3 regions of the Nonomuraea sp. NPDC002799 genome follow, and region 1 is predicted to be linked to each of the others. Evidence: riboswitches for the same ligand, from Rfam matches in the RefSeq annotation. Region 1 holds a riboswitch; each other region holds the start of a gene.
What was found. Region 1 has a riboswitch for cyclic di-AMP ahead of ACWD0F_RS15860 (CHAP domain-containing protein). Riboswitches for the same ligand answer to the same signal wherever they lie in the genome.

Region 1 (4,237 bases):
AAGCAGGCAGGCAGGAGCTCGACCGTATCTGGACGGAGCTGACCGCTCGCGATTCCCAGTTGTACCTCGGACATTACGGCCGAGCTCAGGCACTGTGCGCGAAATGGTACGGCTCTGACGAACAACTGCTCGCCTTCGCCCGAAAGGTGACGGCGTCCGCGCGTCCGGGCGACCCGGTGACCGCCATGGTGCCGCTGGCTCACTTCGAGATCGTGTGGAGTGAGATCAACGGCACTGAGCAACCTGCTCAGGGCCTCCTGGAGGCCTACTTCGGCAGCTCCGACGTGGCGGACTCGCTGATCGAGGCGGCCGGCAAATGGCGTGACGGCAGCCGGCCACATCCGCGCGCCTTGGACGCCATGCACTTGTTCGGCGCCGCGTTCTACTTCGGCGGGCACCTGACCCGCGCGCAGCGCATGCTGGCGGACGCGGGCAGGCGCATGCCGGAGATCTTGCCGTGGTCGGCTGCGTCTCCCCTGCCAGGGCGCCGCTACGCCCGCGTGCGCCGGGACCTGGGGCTTTCGTAGGCGTGCGCCGCGGTCCTGCTGGTGGCGAGCATGGCCGGGCCCGCCCGCCGTTGGTGATCCGGACAGTCCGTAGAAATCTACAATGTAAAGGCGGCGTGCGGGAACGACGGCCACCATGTCGTGCGTGCTGAGCGGGATGGTGTGCAGGCCGGGCGCGGGCAGGGTGACCACGCCCACCTCGGCGGCCCCGGCGCGCAACCAGGCGCGGATGTCGTCGTCGACGCCTTCGAACAGGCGAACCCGGACCTGCGGGTAGCGGTCGGTGAAGGCGCGCAGCAGCCGGGCGACGAGCGTCCCGGTGGCGCTGGGCAGGCTGGCCAGGCGCAGCTCCCCGGTGACCTGTCCGGCGGCGGAGGCGACGTCGGCGCGGATGAGGTCGAAGTGCCGCAACGTCTCGCGGGTGCGGTCGAGCGCCCGGCGGCCGGCCTCGGTGAGGGCGATGCCGTCTCGGTGACGCACGAACAGGGGCGCGCCGAGCTCGCGTTCGAGGGTGGCGATGGCCCGGCTGACGGCGGGCTGCGACATGCCGAGGTGCTCGGCGGCGGCGGTGAAGCCGCCGTGCCCGGCGACCGCGACGAGCACTCTGAGCTGCGCCAATGTCATGCCGACATACCCTAACTGGTATTTGACCACGCCATGATCAGCACCCGATCGTTATGCCATGGGCAAGCGAATGACGATCGAGGTAGACGGCCGGCAGGCCGGCTTTCTGACGGCGGGGGAGCGGGGCCCGGTGGTCCTGCTGCTGCACGGCACCTACTGGAGCCGGGTCTGGCAGCCGGTGCTCGGCGACCTGGCGGCGGCCGGTCTGCGTCCCGTCGCGGTCGACCTGCCGGGGCTGGGGCGTTCGGCAGGGGAGCTCACGGCGGCGACCGCGACCGTGCCCGCGCTGGCGGAGTGGGTGGGGCGGTTCGCCGCCGCGTACGCGTCCGTCTCCGGGGCCGGCGAACCGCTGGCGGTGGCCGGGCACGACATCGGCGGCGCCGTCGCCCAGCACCTGCTGGCCGGCGGTTTCGTGGGCCGGCTGGCGCTGGTGAACTCGGTCCTGTACGACTCCTGGCCGGTGCCCGGCGTGGCCCGCTTCCGCGACCCGGCCGTGGTGGCCGCCACGACCGTGGCGGAGCTGCTGGCCGCCCGGCGCACGGCGGTGACGACCGCCCTGGGCCGCCCGGCCTCGGAGGCGGAGCTGGCCGGCTATCTCGACCCGTGGAACGACCCGCGGGTCTGCCGGTCGTGGATGGCGCTGGCGGGCGCGGCCGACAGCCGCTACACCCTCGACCTCGTGCCCGCGCTCAAGGCCGATGAGAGGCCGAAACTGCTGGTGTGGGGCGAGGACGACACCTTCCAGGAGGTACGGCACGCCGAACGGTTCGCCGCCGAGATGCCGAACACCAGACTCGTCCGCATCCCGCGGGCCGGTCACATCCCGATGGAGAACGACCCCGCCGCCGTCGCCCGCGCACTGGCCGGCTTCTTCCTGGAACGGTGACCCCGGTGCCGGGTGAACGCGGAAGAGCGCGCGTCCCGGGTGGGACGCGCGCTCTTTCTACCGAAGTGCGATCAGGCGCGGTAGTCGGGGTAGCCGTAGCCGACGACCTGGCCCTTCGGCCGGACCCGCTCTTCGACGGCGCCGTTGCCGGTGTTACCCTCGATGGTGGAGATGGTGCCGTTCTCGTTGTCCTTCACGACGAACCCGACGTGCTGGATGTCGTCGATGTCCTTGCTGCCGCTCCAGGAGAAGAAGACGACGGCGCCGGGCTTGGCGTCGGTGCCGAAGCGGTGGTTGGCCTTGAACCACTTGGCGTGGGCGACGGTGTAGGCGTCCCAGCCGACCTGCGGGCGGGCACCGGTCTGCTCGCCGACCCAGGACACGAACATCGAGCACCAGGCGGCGTTCAGGTAGGCGGCGCGGTTGCCGCCGTCACGGGCGATGGTCTCGGCGGCGCGCTTCGAGCCGGCGTACCACTCCTGGAACTTGGTGCCGCCGCCGTTGGCGTTCTCCGAGGTGCCGACCTGAGATCTGGCGAAGTCGAGAACCTGCGCGGCGGTGACGTTGACCGTGGTCTCGTCCTTGGCGGCCTTGCGGGCGGCCAGGGCGGTGTCCGGGTGCCTCGCGGCGGTGGCCGCGGCGGCTCCGGTGGCGGCGTCGGCGCTGGCCGTGGCGGTGTGGGCTCCGAACGCGGAGGCGGCGATGGTGGCGCCGAGGAGGGCGCGGGCGATGGTGGTCTTCGGGGCAGAGAGGATACGGTGTTTGGCCATCGAGGGGGTTACTCCTTGCTTCCATGCCGCTTACCGGGTTAGCTGACGGGTTCGGGCGTGGAAGCTGCCCTACGGCACCGAAGTGCCGATTCACCCCAAAGGACATGGGTCCCCGGTTCCGCCCAGGGGCGGATTCAGCGGTCACAGGACGTTCCTGTGATGTGTCATGCGATGGTTGGACATTTCCGGACAAACCGGACGTATGCCACGAGATGCCTCATAAGGTAATACATGCGGCAAGAGGATTACAAGTGGATAAAGCTTCCGCTAGGCAAGTTGCCCGCGAGCGTCGGCCAGAAGCCCCATCATGGCAAGGGATTCGTCAAGGGGCATGATCGAACTTTCGGTCCTGCCCTCGGCCGTGGCCGCGCGGACCTCGCGGAGCTCCCCGGCGTATCCGTTGTCCGCCGGATCGAGCACGAGCTCTTCCGGCTCCATGGAGGGCCCGGTGAGGAGAATCCGCTGCGGGGCCCAGAACGGCGCCTGGATCTCCGCCCGCATCTGGGTGCCCACGACACGGGCGTCGTTCGGGTAAGTCGCGAGCAAAGAGGTCTCCACCAGGGCCTTCCTGCCACCCGGATAGAGCAGCACGCCGCCCGCCTCCGCGTCCACCCCGTTGGGCGCCAGTGACCCGGTGATCCGCAGGTCGTCGGGCATGCCAAGGAGGAGCTGAGCCAGGCCGAACGGGTAGATCCCCAGGTCGAGCAGGGCGCCGCCGCCCAGTTCCGGCGCCCACAGCCGGTGCGCGGGATCGTAGGGCAGGGTGAAGCCGAAGGAGGCCTGCACCGAGCGGAGCTCGCCGAAGCGCGGATCGGCCGCCACCCGCTGGATGAGCGGGTTGAACCGCATCCACATGGCCTCCATCAGGAACACGCCCGCCTCCCGCGCCAGGCGTACCATCTTCTCGGCGTCGGCCAGGGTCGCGGCCAGCGGCTTCTCGCACAACACCGCCTTGCCCGCGGCGATGGCGGCCTCGGCGACCGCCAGGTGCTGGGCGTGCGGCGTGGCCACGTAGATCGCGTCCACTGCCGGGTCGGCGCACAGCCGCTCATAGGAGTCGTAGGCCGACTCCGCGCCCAGCGTCGCGGCCAGGTCGCGCGCCCGGCCCAGGTCCCTGGAGCCGACGGCGCCGACACGCATCCCCGGCTCCGCCACGATGGCCGCGCCCACGGTCCGAGCGATGCCGCCTGTCGCCGCTATTCCCCACGTAAATTCTCGCACGCGGGAGATCGTAGACGTTTTCCGGCCATAGCGGTCAGAACGGGTCCATATCTGGTGAGGCTTTGGGGCCCAGGTCAGGTCATGTTGAAGGTGGCCGGGTCGGGCCCGAGGCGTTCACCCTTGTTCATCGCGCCGATGGCGGCCATGTCCTCGGGGTTGAGGACGAAGTCGAAGACGTCGATGTTCTCGGCGATCCGCGACGGGGTCACGGACTTGGGAATGACCACGTT
Region 2 (4,237 bases), on a different contig from region 1:
CGCACTACCGGGCTCCTCCCCAGCCGGTGATGCGTCGTCCGCGTCCTGTCGTCCGCTCATCTGCCTCCCCCTTGCTACGCGAGCCGATCCCGCACGTAGTCGCGCCACCGTGCCGTCAGTGTGGCGACGGAGAGCCCCAGCGGGGCGAGCGCCTGATCGACCCCGGCCGCCTGGGCATCACGGTAGAGCCTCACCAGGGTCCTCTCACTGAACCGGTCAGCGAGGAAGCGACACGCCAGCCAGGCCTCCTGGTACGCCCGCGCAAGCCGGATCGGGTCCCGGCCATCCACCGCAAAAGCCGCAGGTCCCGGCAATGCGCTCGGCAGTCGTCCGGCGCGCACCTCGGCGGTGAGCTCGGCGGCGGCGATCTTCACGGGCAACCCGGCGTCGCGGTAGGCGACGTAGTCGGCGAAGCCTTCGTACAACCAGATCGGCAGGCGTTCGGTGCCGGCCGCCACATGGGTGAGCTCGTGGGTGAGAACGACGTCCTTGCCGGTGGAGTTCAGCCTGGCGAAGAACTCGGGCACGACGATCACCCGCCCGCCGTCGGCCACCGCCGCCAGCCCGTCCACCCTCGGCACCCGGGCCAGCGCGGCCGCCTCCCCGGTGCTCGCCGGAACGACCACCACAGGCCGCACACGCCTGCCGAGCACGGCCGAGACCCGCTGCCCTGCCGTATCCGCCCGGCGGGCCATCTCGTGCAGCTCATCCACCGGCACGGGCGCGACGTGATGCCCGACGACCACGGAGTACACCCCGTGGGCGACGACCTGCCCCTCGCTCCACAACTCCCGCACGCCGGGGGGAAGGACGGGCGATTCAGGGGTGGGGGCGCTGGCGGGCACGGCGAGCAGGAGCAGGCAGGTGACTGCCGCTCGTCGGCTCACCGGCTCGGACACGATGCCCGATCGTAGTCGGCCCCATCCCCTGCCCTGAGCGCCCCAGCGCCACCCTGAGGGGCCTGCGCACCTCCACAGCGGCCGTGTACGCCCCGCGTACACCCAGGGCGCCACATCCAGCCCCGCGCACGCCCACGCACCACATCCAACGCCGCGCACGCCCACGCGCCACACCCAGCCCCGTGCACCACCTCGCCGGCCGGCGGTGCGCCGTAACGGCGGGGCGGGTGTGCGGGTCAGAGGCCGTCTCCCTGGAGGCCCTCGCCACGTGCGGCGGATGGCGTGCCGTTGGCTCCGCCGTAAAAAATCATCTAAAAACGTCTGCCGCAAAAGAGCGCCGATGAGAAGAGCCCCGCCCGAATGAGAAAGATTCGGGCGGGGCTTCTTCACGCGCCGGGACGGACCGCGCCGACGAACGACGACTTGCGCCACCCGCCCAGCTTGTCGATGCGCACCCGCTCGCCTGTCCGAGGCGAATGGATCATCTTGCCCTTGCCGACATACATGCCCACGTGGCCGAGCCCGCTGAAGAACATCAGGTCGCCTGGCTTGAGATTGCGCCAAGAGATCTTGGTCCTGATACGGACGAACTGGCTGCTCGCCACGCGCGGGAGTCTCACCCCGGCCTTCTTCCAGGCGTACTGGACGAGACCGGAACAATCGAACGAGCCGGGTCCGGTGGCTCCGTAACGGTACGGATCACCGACCTGGCCCTTGGCCACCGCGACGGCCCTGCGGGCCTTCACCTTCTGCCGGGCGATTCTGGCCGACCTCTTGGAGGTGGCCTTGGCCGATTTCGCGGTCACGGCGACGGCCTTGACCGCCTTGACCGTGGAGATTCCGGCCGAACCTCTGGTCGCCGCCTGGGCCGTGGGGGCCTGGAGGACCAAACCTCCGGCCGTCACGGTCATGGTGAGCGCTACGCCGCTCAGGGCAATGCGGGACAGGCGGGGGTTGTGCAGGGAGGTAGACAGGATTTCTCCTTGTGTCTTCCACGAACGCCTACCGGGTTAGCTGACGGATTCGGGCCTGGAAGTCGCCCTACGGCGCGAATGGCGCGCCGATTCACCCCTGATCCCTGCAAAGGGGGATCGCTGGGTCCCCGGTTCCGTGCTCCTGGCTGCACGGATTCGGCAGGTCGAAGCCGCTGATCAAGGTTTTGCTCTGGGAAAGATCAGCGGTGACCGGCGGATTCTTATCTGGCTCACATCGGGGGAACCGATGTCGGCTCGCGGCTGACATGGCTTGTTCGCCGCGACGCCAGAAGCTACGCCGAGAGGTCAAGAATCGGCAAAACACCAGCCAGCTTGTAAAGATCAGAAAAAGGGGTCAGTAAGGTTCGAAACCCCTGCTGGAGCACCAGGTTCTGTTATCGAAAAGTGACCCTTCTCACACTTCTGGACGGCTGACTGTGTCAGGTCCCACCCGTCACATCCGTCACATCCGTCACATCCGCTGCGCGGTCAAGCGGAAGCCGGTGTGCGGCAATCGCCCGGACGCGATCCGCTCCCGTTCGATGCGCCACAACTCGTCCACGACGCCAGTGCCGCCATTTATCAGCTTTCCGGCGATATATCGGGACAAGTAGGGCTCTGGCCGTACGTCCGGCGCCTCGAACCGCTCCCCGACGGCGGCCAGCATGTCGACGGCGGACGAGTGGTCCGCGTGGGCCGCCCGCCACCGCTCGGCCGGATCACGGCCGGGCTCACGCGGAAAATCCGCCACCCCCGCGGCGGCCAGCAACGATCCGGCATCGTAGAACCAGGCGGCCGCCGCCGGGTCGGCCCAGTCCCAGGCGAACTCGTCGACGACCAGCAGCCCACCTCTCCTGAGCAGGGCGGACGCGCGATCCAGCACCGCCGTCAAAGGGTGCATGTGGTGCAGCGACAGTGACATGACGATCGCGTCGAACGGCTCTTCGTCGTAGTAGCAAGCGAAGTCGGCCCGCCGCGCGGGCACCCCGGCGCCCCGGGCCGCCGCAACGGCGTGCTCCGAGACGTCGATCGCCGTCACGTCGTGGCCCCGCCCCAGGAGCGCGGCGGCCAGTTCGCCCCGTCCGCACCCGGCGTCGAGCACCCGTGACCGCCCGCTGCCGAGCACGTCGCCGAGCCAGGTGAGCTGATTGTTGTCCATTGTCTCCATACGCCTGAGGATGGCCGAGCGAGCGGTATGAGCACCACTGCGGGTTCGGCATGCGACCCATAAGCTGCACACATGCTTGATGTGTGGTCGCTGAAGGTGCTCGCCGAGGTCGGAAGGCTGGGATCGTTCTCGGCGGCGGCGCAGGAGTTGTCGATGACCCAGCCCGCCGTCTCCCGGCAGATCGGCGCGCTGGAGCGGCGGACCGGAGTGCGCCTGTTCGACCGGCTGCCTCGCGGCGTGCGGCCCACGGATGCCGGGCTGGCCGCGCTGGAGCAGGCCGGGGAGGTGCTGAAGGGGATGAGGCTGTTCGAGACGCGGCTGCGGGCGTTCGCCGTCGCGCAGGCGGGGCGGGTGCGGGTCTCGGCCTTCCCCAGCGCGGCCACCAGCTACCTGCCGGAACGGTTCCGCGCCTTCGCGCAGCGGCACCCTGACGTCGAGCTGGCGCTGACCGTGCGCTCAGGGGAACCTGACCCGTGCGCGGCCGTCCTGGACGGCGACGCCGACCTGGCGCTGCTGACCTCCTGGGACACGGCCGCAGGCGTCGAGGTCACACCGCTCGCCGAGGACGAGCTGTTCGTGGCGCTGCCGGCCGGTCATCCCCTGGCGAAGGGGGCTCGGGTACGGCTGCGGGACCTGGCGGAAGAGCCGTGGATCGACGGCACCCATCCCGACTGTCTCGGGCCTGTCTCCCAGCTCGCGGCGGCGCTCGGCGGCGCGCCCAGGATCAGCCACGTGTGTGACGACTGGAACGGCAGGCAGGGGCTGGTGGCGGCCGGGGTGGGGGTGATGTTGTATCCGTCGATCGCGGGGGTTTCGACCGCCCGGCGCGACATCCGGCTGCTGCGGCCCACGCCTGCCCTGCCGTCGCGGACGATCCTCGCCGCCACCCTGCCCGGGGACGGCAGCCGCTCTCCCGCCGTCTCCGCGTTCCTCGCCACCCTGACCGCACCCACGGCCTGAACCCCGGCCGTTCCACCGCGGCCATGTCCGAAAAGGAACCTGGCGCCGACCGAAACAGGCCGCCACCAGGCTCACATCAGACCCGGGCGAACCTCACGGCCGAACGGCCCCGACGATGCGGCCGCCGTAGGAGGAGAGCTTGACCACCTTGACGACGTCACCCGTCTGCGGCGCATGGACGATCTGCCCGTTACCCGCATAAATGCTGACATGCCCGAGACCGGAGCTGAAAATGA
Region 3 (4,237 bases), on a different contig from region 1:
GCCCTCCGTGTAGTCGACCGAGATCATGTGGTCGGTGAAGGTCTGCCCGAATCCCGGGTTCGCCAGTACCTGCTCCCGCTCGGCCGCGGTGCGAGCGTGGTCGGATAGCTGCACGTCGAAGCTGAGCTTCTGAGCGATGGTCATGACGTCGGTCCTTCTCTCTGCGACTACTGCGAAATCTAGCGAAACTACCAGTTCTCCGGTTTTCGATGCCGGACAGCATCCTCGCGGAGGGCAGCTCGTACTTCCTATTGTCTCGCTATATGGGATGACAAGCGGCCGATGGGGTGGTTGGAACCTGCGGACGCGAAAAAGCGCCCGGCAGTCCTCATCGGACCGCCAGGCGCTGTGGGGGGCTAGGCGGTCCTAGCCGGATACTCGCGCGGTGATGTCGTTGCCGATCTCGCTGGTGCTGCGACCGGCCCAACCGGCCAGCCGGTCCACGATGTCGTCGGCGACCGCCTGCTCGACCCTGGCCGCCTCGGTGTGCAGGCCCAGGTGCGAAAGGAGCATGGCGACCGACAGGATGGTGGCGGTCGGGTCGGCCTTGCCCTGCCCGGCGATGTCGGGGGCGCTGCCGTGCACCGGCTCGAACATGCTCGGCGCGGTGCCCTCGGGGTTGATGTTGCCGCTGGCCGCCAGGCCGATGCCACCGGCGATGGCCGCGCCGAGGTCGGTGATGATGTCGCCGAACAGGTTGTCGGTGACGATCACGTCGAACCGCTCCGGCTGGCTCACGAAGAACATCGTGGCCGCGTCGATGTGGCTGTAGTCGGTCGTGACCTCGGGGAACTCCTCGGCCACCCGGTTGACCGTGCGCTGCCACAGGTCGCCCGCGTAGGTGAGCACGTTGGTCTTGTGGACGAGCGTGAGCTTCTTGCGGGGCCGCGACTGGGCCTTCTGGAACGCGTAACGCACCACGCGCTCGACGCCGTAGGCGGTGTTGAGCGACTCCTGAGTGGCGATCTCGTGCGGCGTGCCGCGCCGCATGACGCCGCCGGTGCCCGCGTAGAGGCCCTCGGTGCCCTCACGGACGACGATCATGTCGATGTTCTCGGCCGGGGTGTCGGCCAGCCGCGTCTCCACCCCGGGGAACAGCTTGACCGGGCGCAGGTTGACGTAGTGGTCGAACGCGAACCGGAGCCGCAGGAGCAGGTCGCGCTCCAGGATGCCCGGCGGCACGCTGGGGTCGCCCACGGCGCCGAGCAGGATCGCGTCGTAGCCGCGCAACTCGTCGAGCACCGCGTCGGGGAGCGTCTCGCCGGTGCGGTGATAGCGCGCGGCTCCCAGGTCGTAGTGGGTGGGCTCGATCTTCGTGCCCACGGCTTCCAGGACCTTGAGTCCTTCGGCTACGACCTCGGTGCCGATGCCGTCACCAGGGATGACGGCCAGGCGGATGTTACGCGACTCCATGGGCCGTACCTTACCGGCTCGTCTCGACTGACGGGCACACCGTCTCATTTTTTGGACGTCCGATTTGTTAGGTATTGCGCCTTTTTGACCGTTTCGTTAGAGTCCGAGACGCCTAATCCACACAGCCGCTGTGTGGAGCCGGGGACCCACTTTCCCCCCAGGGGCGAATCGGCACCCGCCGTAGGGCTACTTCCAGGCCCGAGCCCGTCAGCTAACCCGGTCGGCCACATGGAAGGACAGTTCACTGTCTCGCATCGCCATTCTCGTGGTGGCGGGCACCGCCGGGCTCTTCGCCCTGGCCGGCCCCGCCCAGGCAGCAGCCGCCCCCAAGGCCGCCCCCAAAGACGGCTCCGAAACGACGACCCTGACCGGCCCCCAGGTCAAACGTATCCAGCAGGCACGCGACAAGCCCGCCTGGAAGACCGCCCTCGACTTCGCCATGGACAAGCAAGGCGTGCCGTACGTCTGGGGCGGAACCAGCAAACGGGGTTACGACTGCTCGGGGCTCATGCTCCGGGCCTATGAGAAGGCGGGGATCGAGCTGCCCCGCACCGCCGCGGAGCAGTACGGCGCCTTCGACAAGAAGATCACCTGGAACGATCTAAAGCCAGGTGACCTGGTCTTCTTCAGCGGCCTCGGGCACGTGGGCATGATCTCCAAGCCCGGTTTCATGGTCCACGCGCCGCACACCGGTGACGTGGTGAAGGAGGAGCGGCTGTCGGCCTGGCGCAGGACCGCCTTCGTCGGCGCGGTCCGCCCCGACCCCAAGGGCGTACGACAGTGGGCCGAGCAGCGCCGCACTCCGGCGCCCTCGATGCTGACCGCGACCCTCTGACCAGCGCCGGGTGGCCCCGCGACGGCGGGGCTGCCCGGCGGCCGGCTCATTCCGCCGGGTGGACAGAGCTCGGCTCGTTCCGCCGGCGGAATTCCGGGACCGCGTCCTATCGGCCGGAGTCCTGGGGGGCGCCGCCGTTGTCCCTGCGGTCCAGCGCGATCTGCACGGCCTCGACGGCCTCGTCCTCGTGCTCCTCGGCACGGTTCCAGGCATACATCTCGTACATGTGAGTCATCTCTTTTCGCGGGCGCGTTCCAAAGGACGTCGGATCCCGGTCGCGAACCCGACCGGGCCTGATCTCGTGGTCCGGGTCACGGACCGAACGAAAGGGACTTGACGGCCGACGCGACGCCGCACACCGCGGCGGGTCGTCGACCTGCCCTAACAGGCCCCGCCGCGGCAGGTAATAAGTACGAGAACCTGGCGCATTTCCGTCAACGATACCCCAGCCATCTCGTTGGACGTCCTACTATCTCGCATGGTGAGACGAAAAAGGCCGCCGTCCCCGGTGGGGACGGCGGCCTGCGCGACTGGGGGAGGTCAGTCCTCCAGGTCCACCGAACGGCCGCTGTCGGCGCCGATCTCGGCCACGATCTGCTCGACCACGTCGGCCGGGATCGCGGAGTCGACCGTCAGCGCGATGAGCGCCTTGCCGCCCTTGACGTCACGGGCCACCTGCATCGAGGCGATGTTGATGCCGTGCTCGCCGAGGAGGCGGCCGACCACGCCGACGATGCCGGGACGGTCGGCGTAGGTCAGGAAGCACAGGTGAGCCGTCGGCTCGATCTCCATCTCGTAGCCGTTGACCTCGACGATCTTCGTGATCTGGCGGGGCCCGGACAGGGTGCCGGAGACCGAGACCTGGCGGCCGTCGGCGAGCACGCCGCGCACGGTCACCACGTTGCGCCAGTCAGGGCTCTCCGAGCTGGTCACCAGCTCGACGCTGAGGCCGCGGTCCTTGGCGAGCAGCGGCGCGTTGACGTAGGTGACCTGCTCCTCGATCACGTCGGCGAACACGCCCTTGAGCGCGGCCAGCTCGAGCACCCGCACGTCCTGCGCGGCGATCTCGCCGCGTACCTCGATGTCGAGCTTGGTGGCGACCTCGCCGGCCAGCGCGGTGAAGACCCGGCCCAGCTTCTCGGCCAGCGGCAGGCCCGGCTTGACGTCCTCGGCGACCGCGCCGCCCTGGACGTTGACGGCGTCCGGCACGAACTCGCCCGCCAGCGCCAGCTTCACGCTCCGCGCGACCTGGGTGCCGGCCTTCTCCTGGGCCTCGTGCGTGGAGGCGCCCAGGTGCGGGGTGGCGACGACCTGGTCGAGCTCGAACAGCGGGCTGTCGGTGCACGGCTCCTTGGAGAAGACGTCGAGCCCGGCGCCCGCGACACGACCTTCCTTGATCGCCGAGTAGAGCGCGCCCTCGTCCACGATGCCGCCGCGCGCCACGTTGACGATGCGCACGGACGGCTTGACCTGGTGCAGCTCCCGGTCCCCGATGAGCCCGAGTGTCTCCTTGGACTTGGGCAGGTGGACGGTGATGAAGTCGGCCTGCTTGAGCACCTCTTCGAGGCTGAGCAGCTTGACGCCCATCTGCGCGGCGCGGGCCGGCGGCAGGTAGGGGTCGTAGGCGATCAGCTCGACGCCGAACGGCTGCAGCCGCTGGGCCACGAGCTGGCCGATCTTGCCCAGGCCGAGGATGCCGACGACCTTCTCGTCGAGCTCGACACCGGTGTACTTGGAGCGCTTCCACTCCCCGTTCTTCAGCGCGGCGTGCGCCTGGGCGGTGTTGCGCGCGCTGGCCAGGATGAGGGCGATGGTCTGCTCGGCGGCGCTGGTGATGTTGGAGGTCGGGGCGTTGACGACCATGACACCGGCCTTGGTGGCCGCCTCGACGTCGACGTTGTCGAGGCCGACGCCGGCGCGGGCCACCACCCGCAGCTTGGGCGCCGCGGCGATGGCCTCGGCGTCGACCTGCGTGGCGGAGCGGACGAT

Region 2: linked by a shared signal. The riboswitch ahead of ACWD0F_RS08580 (C40 family peptidase) and the one ahead of ACWD0F_RS15860 (CHAP domain-containing protein) in region 1 are both predicted to bind cyclic di-AMP.
Region 3: linked by a shared signal. The riboswitch ahead of ACWD0F_RS28470 (C40 family peptidase) and the one ahead of ACWD0F_RS15860 (CHAP domain-containing protein) in region 1 are both predicted to bind cyclic di-AMP.

The regions. Positions count from the first base shown of each region.
Region 1 covers NZ_JBSFVA010000007.1:94,625-98,861, reverse strand. Annotated here, with positions in the region: gene ACWD0F_RS15875 (hypothetical protein) at 1-527, shown strand, start outside; partial or broken gene ACWD0F_RS15870 (LysR family transcriptional regulator) at 681-1,130, opposite strand; gene ACWD0F_RS15865 (alpha/beta fold hydrolase) at 1,189-2,016, shown strand; gene ACWD0F_RS15860 (CHAP domain-containing protein) at 2,088-2,786, opposite strand; cyclic di-AMP (ydaO/yuaA leader) riboswitch at 2,799-2,936, opposite strand; gene ACWD0F_RS15855 (Gfo/Idh/MocA family protein) at 3,054-4,007, opposite strand; gene ACWD0F_RS15850 (aldo/keto reductase) at 4,082-4,237, opposite strand, start outside.
Region 2 covers NZ_JBSFVA010000003.1:389,213-393,449, forward strand. Annotated here, with positions in the region: gene ACWD0F_RS08570 (hypothetical protein) at 1-30, shown strand, start outside; gene ACWD0F_RS08575 (hypothetical protein) at 75-899, opposite strand; gene ACWD0F_RS08580 (C40 family peptidase) at 1,286-1,810, opposite strand; cyclic di-AMP (ydaO/yuaA leader) riboswitch at 1,884-2,045, opposite strand; gene ACWD0F_RS08585 (class I SAM-dependent methyltransferase) at 2,346-3,041, opposite strand; gene ACWD0F_RS08590 (LysR family transcriptional regulator) at 3,114-4,001, shown strand; gene ACWD0F_RS08595 (C40 family peptidase) at 4,095-4,237, opposite strand, start outside.
Region 3 covers NZ_JBSFVA010000017.1:93,381-97,617, forward strand. Annotated here, with positions in the region: gene ACWD0F_RS28460 (branched-chain amino acid aminotransferase) at 1-144, opposite strand, end outside; gene ACWD0F_RS28465 (3-isopropylmalate dehydrogenase) at 367-1,413, opposite strand; cyclic di-AMP (ydaO/yuaA leader) riboswitch at 1,513-1,654, shown strand; gene ACWD0F_RS28470 (C40 family peptidase) at 1,679-2,248, shown strand; gene serA (phosphoglycerate dehydrogenase) at 2,789-4,237, opposite strand, start outside.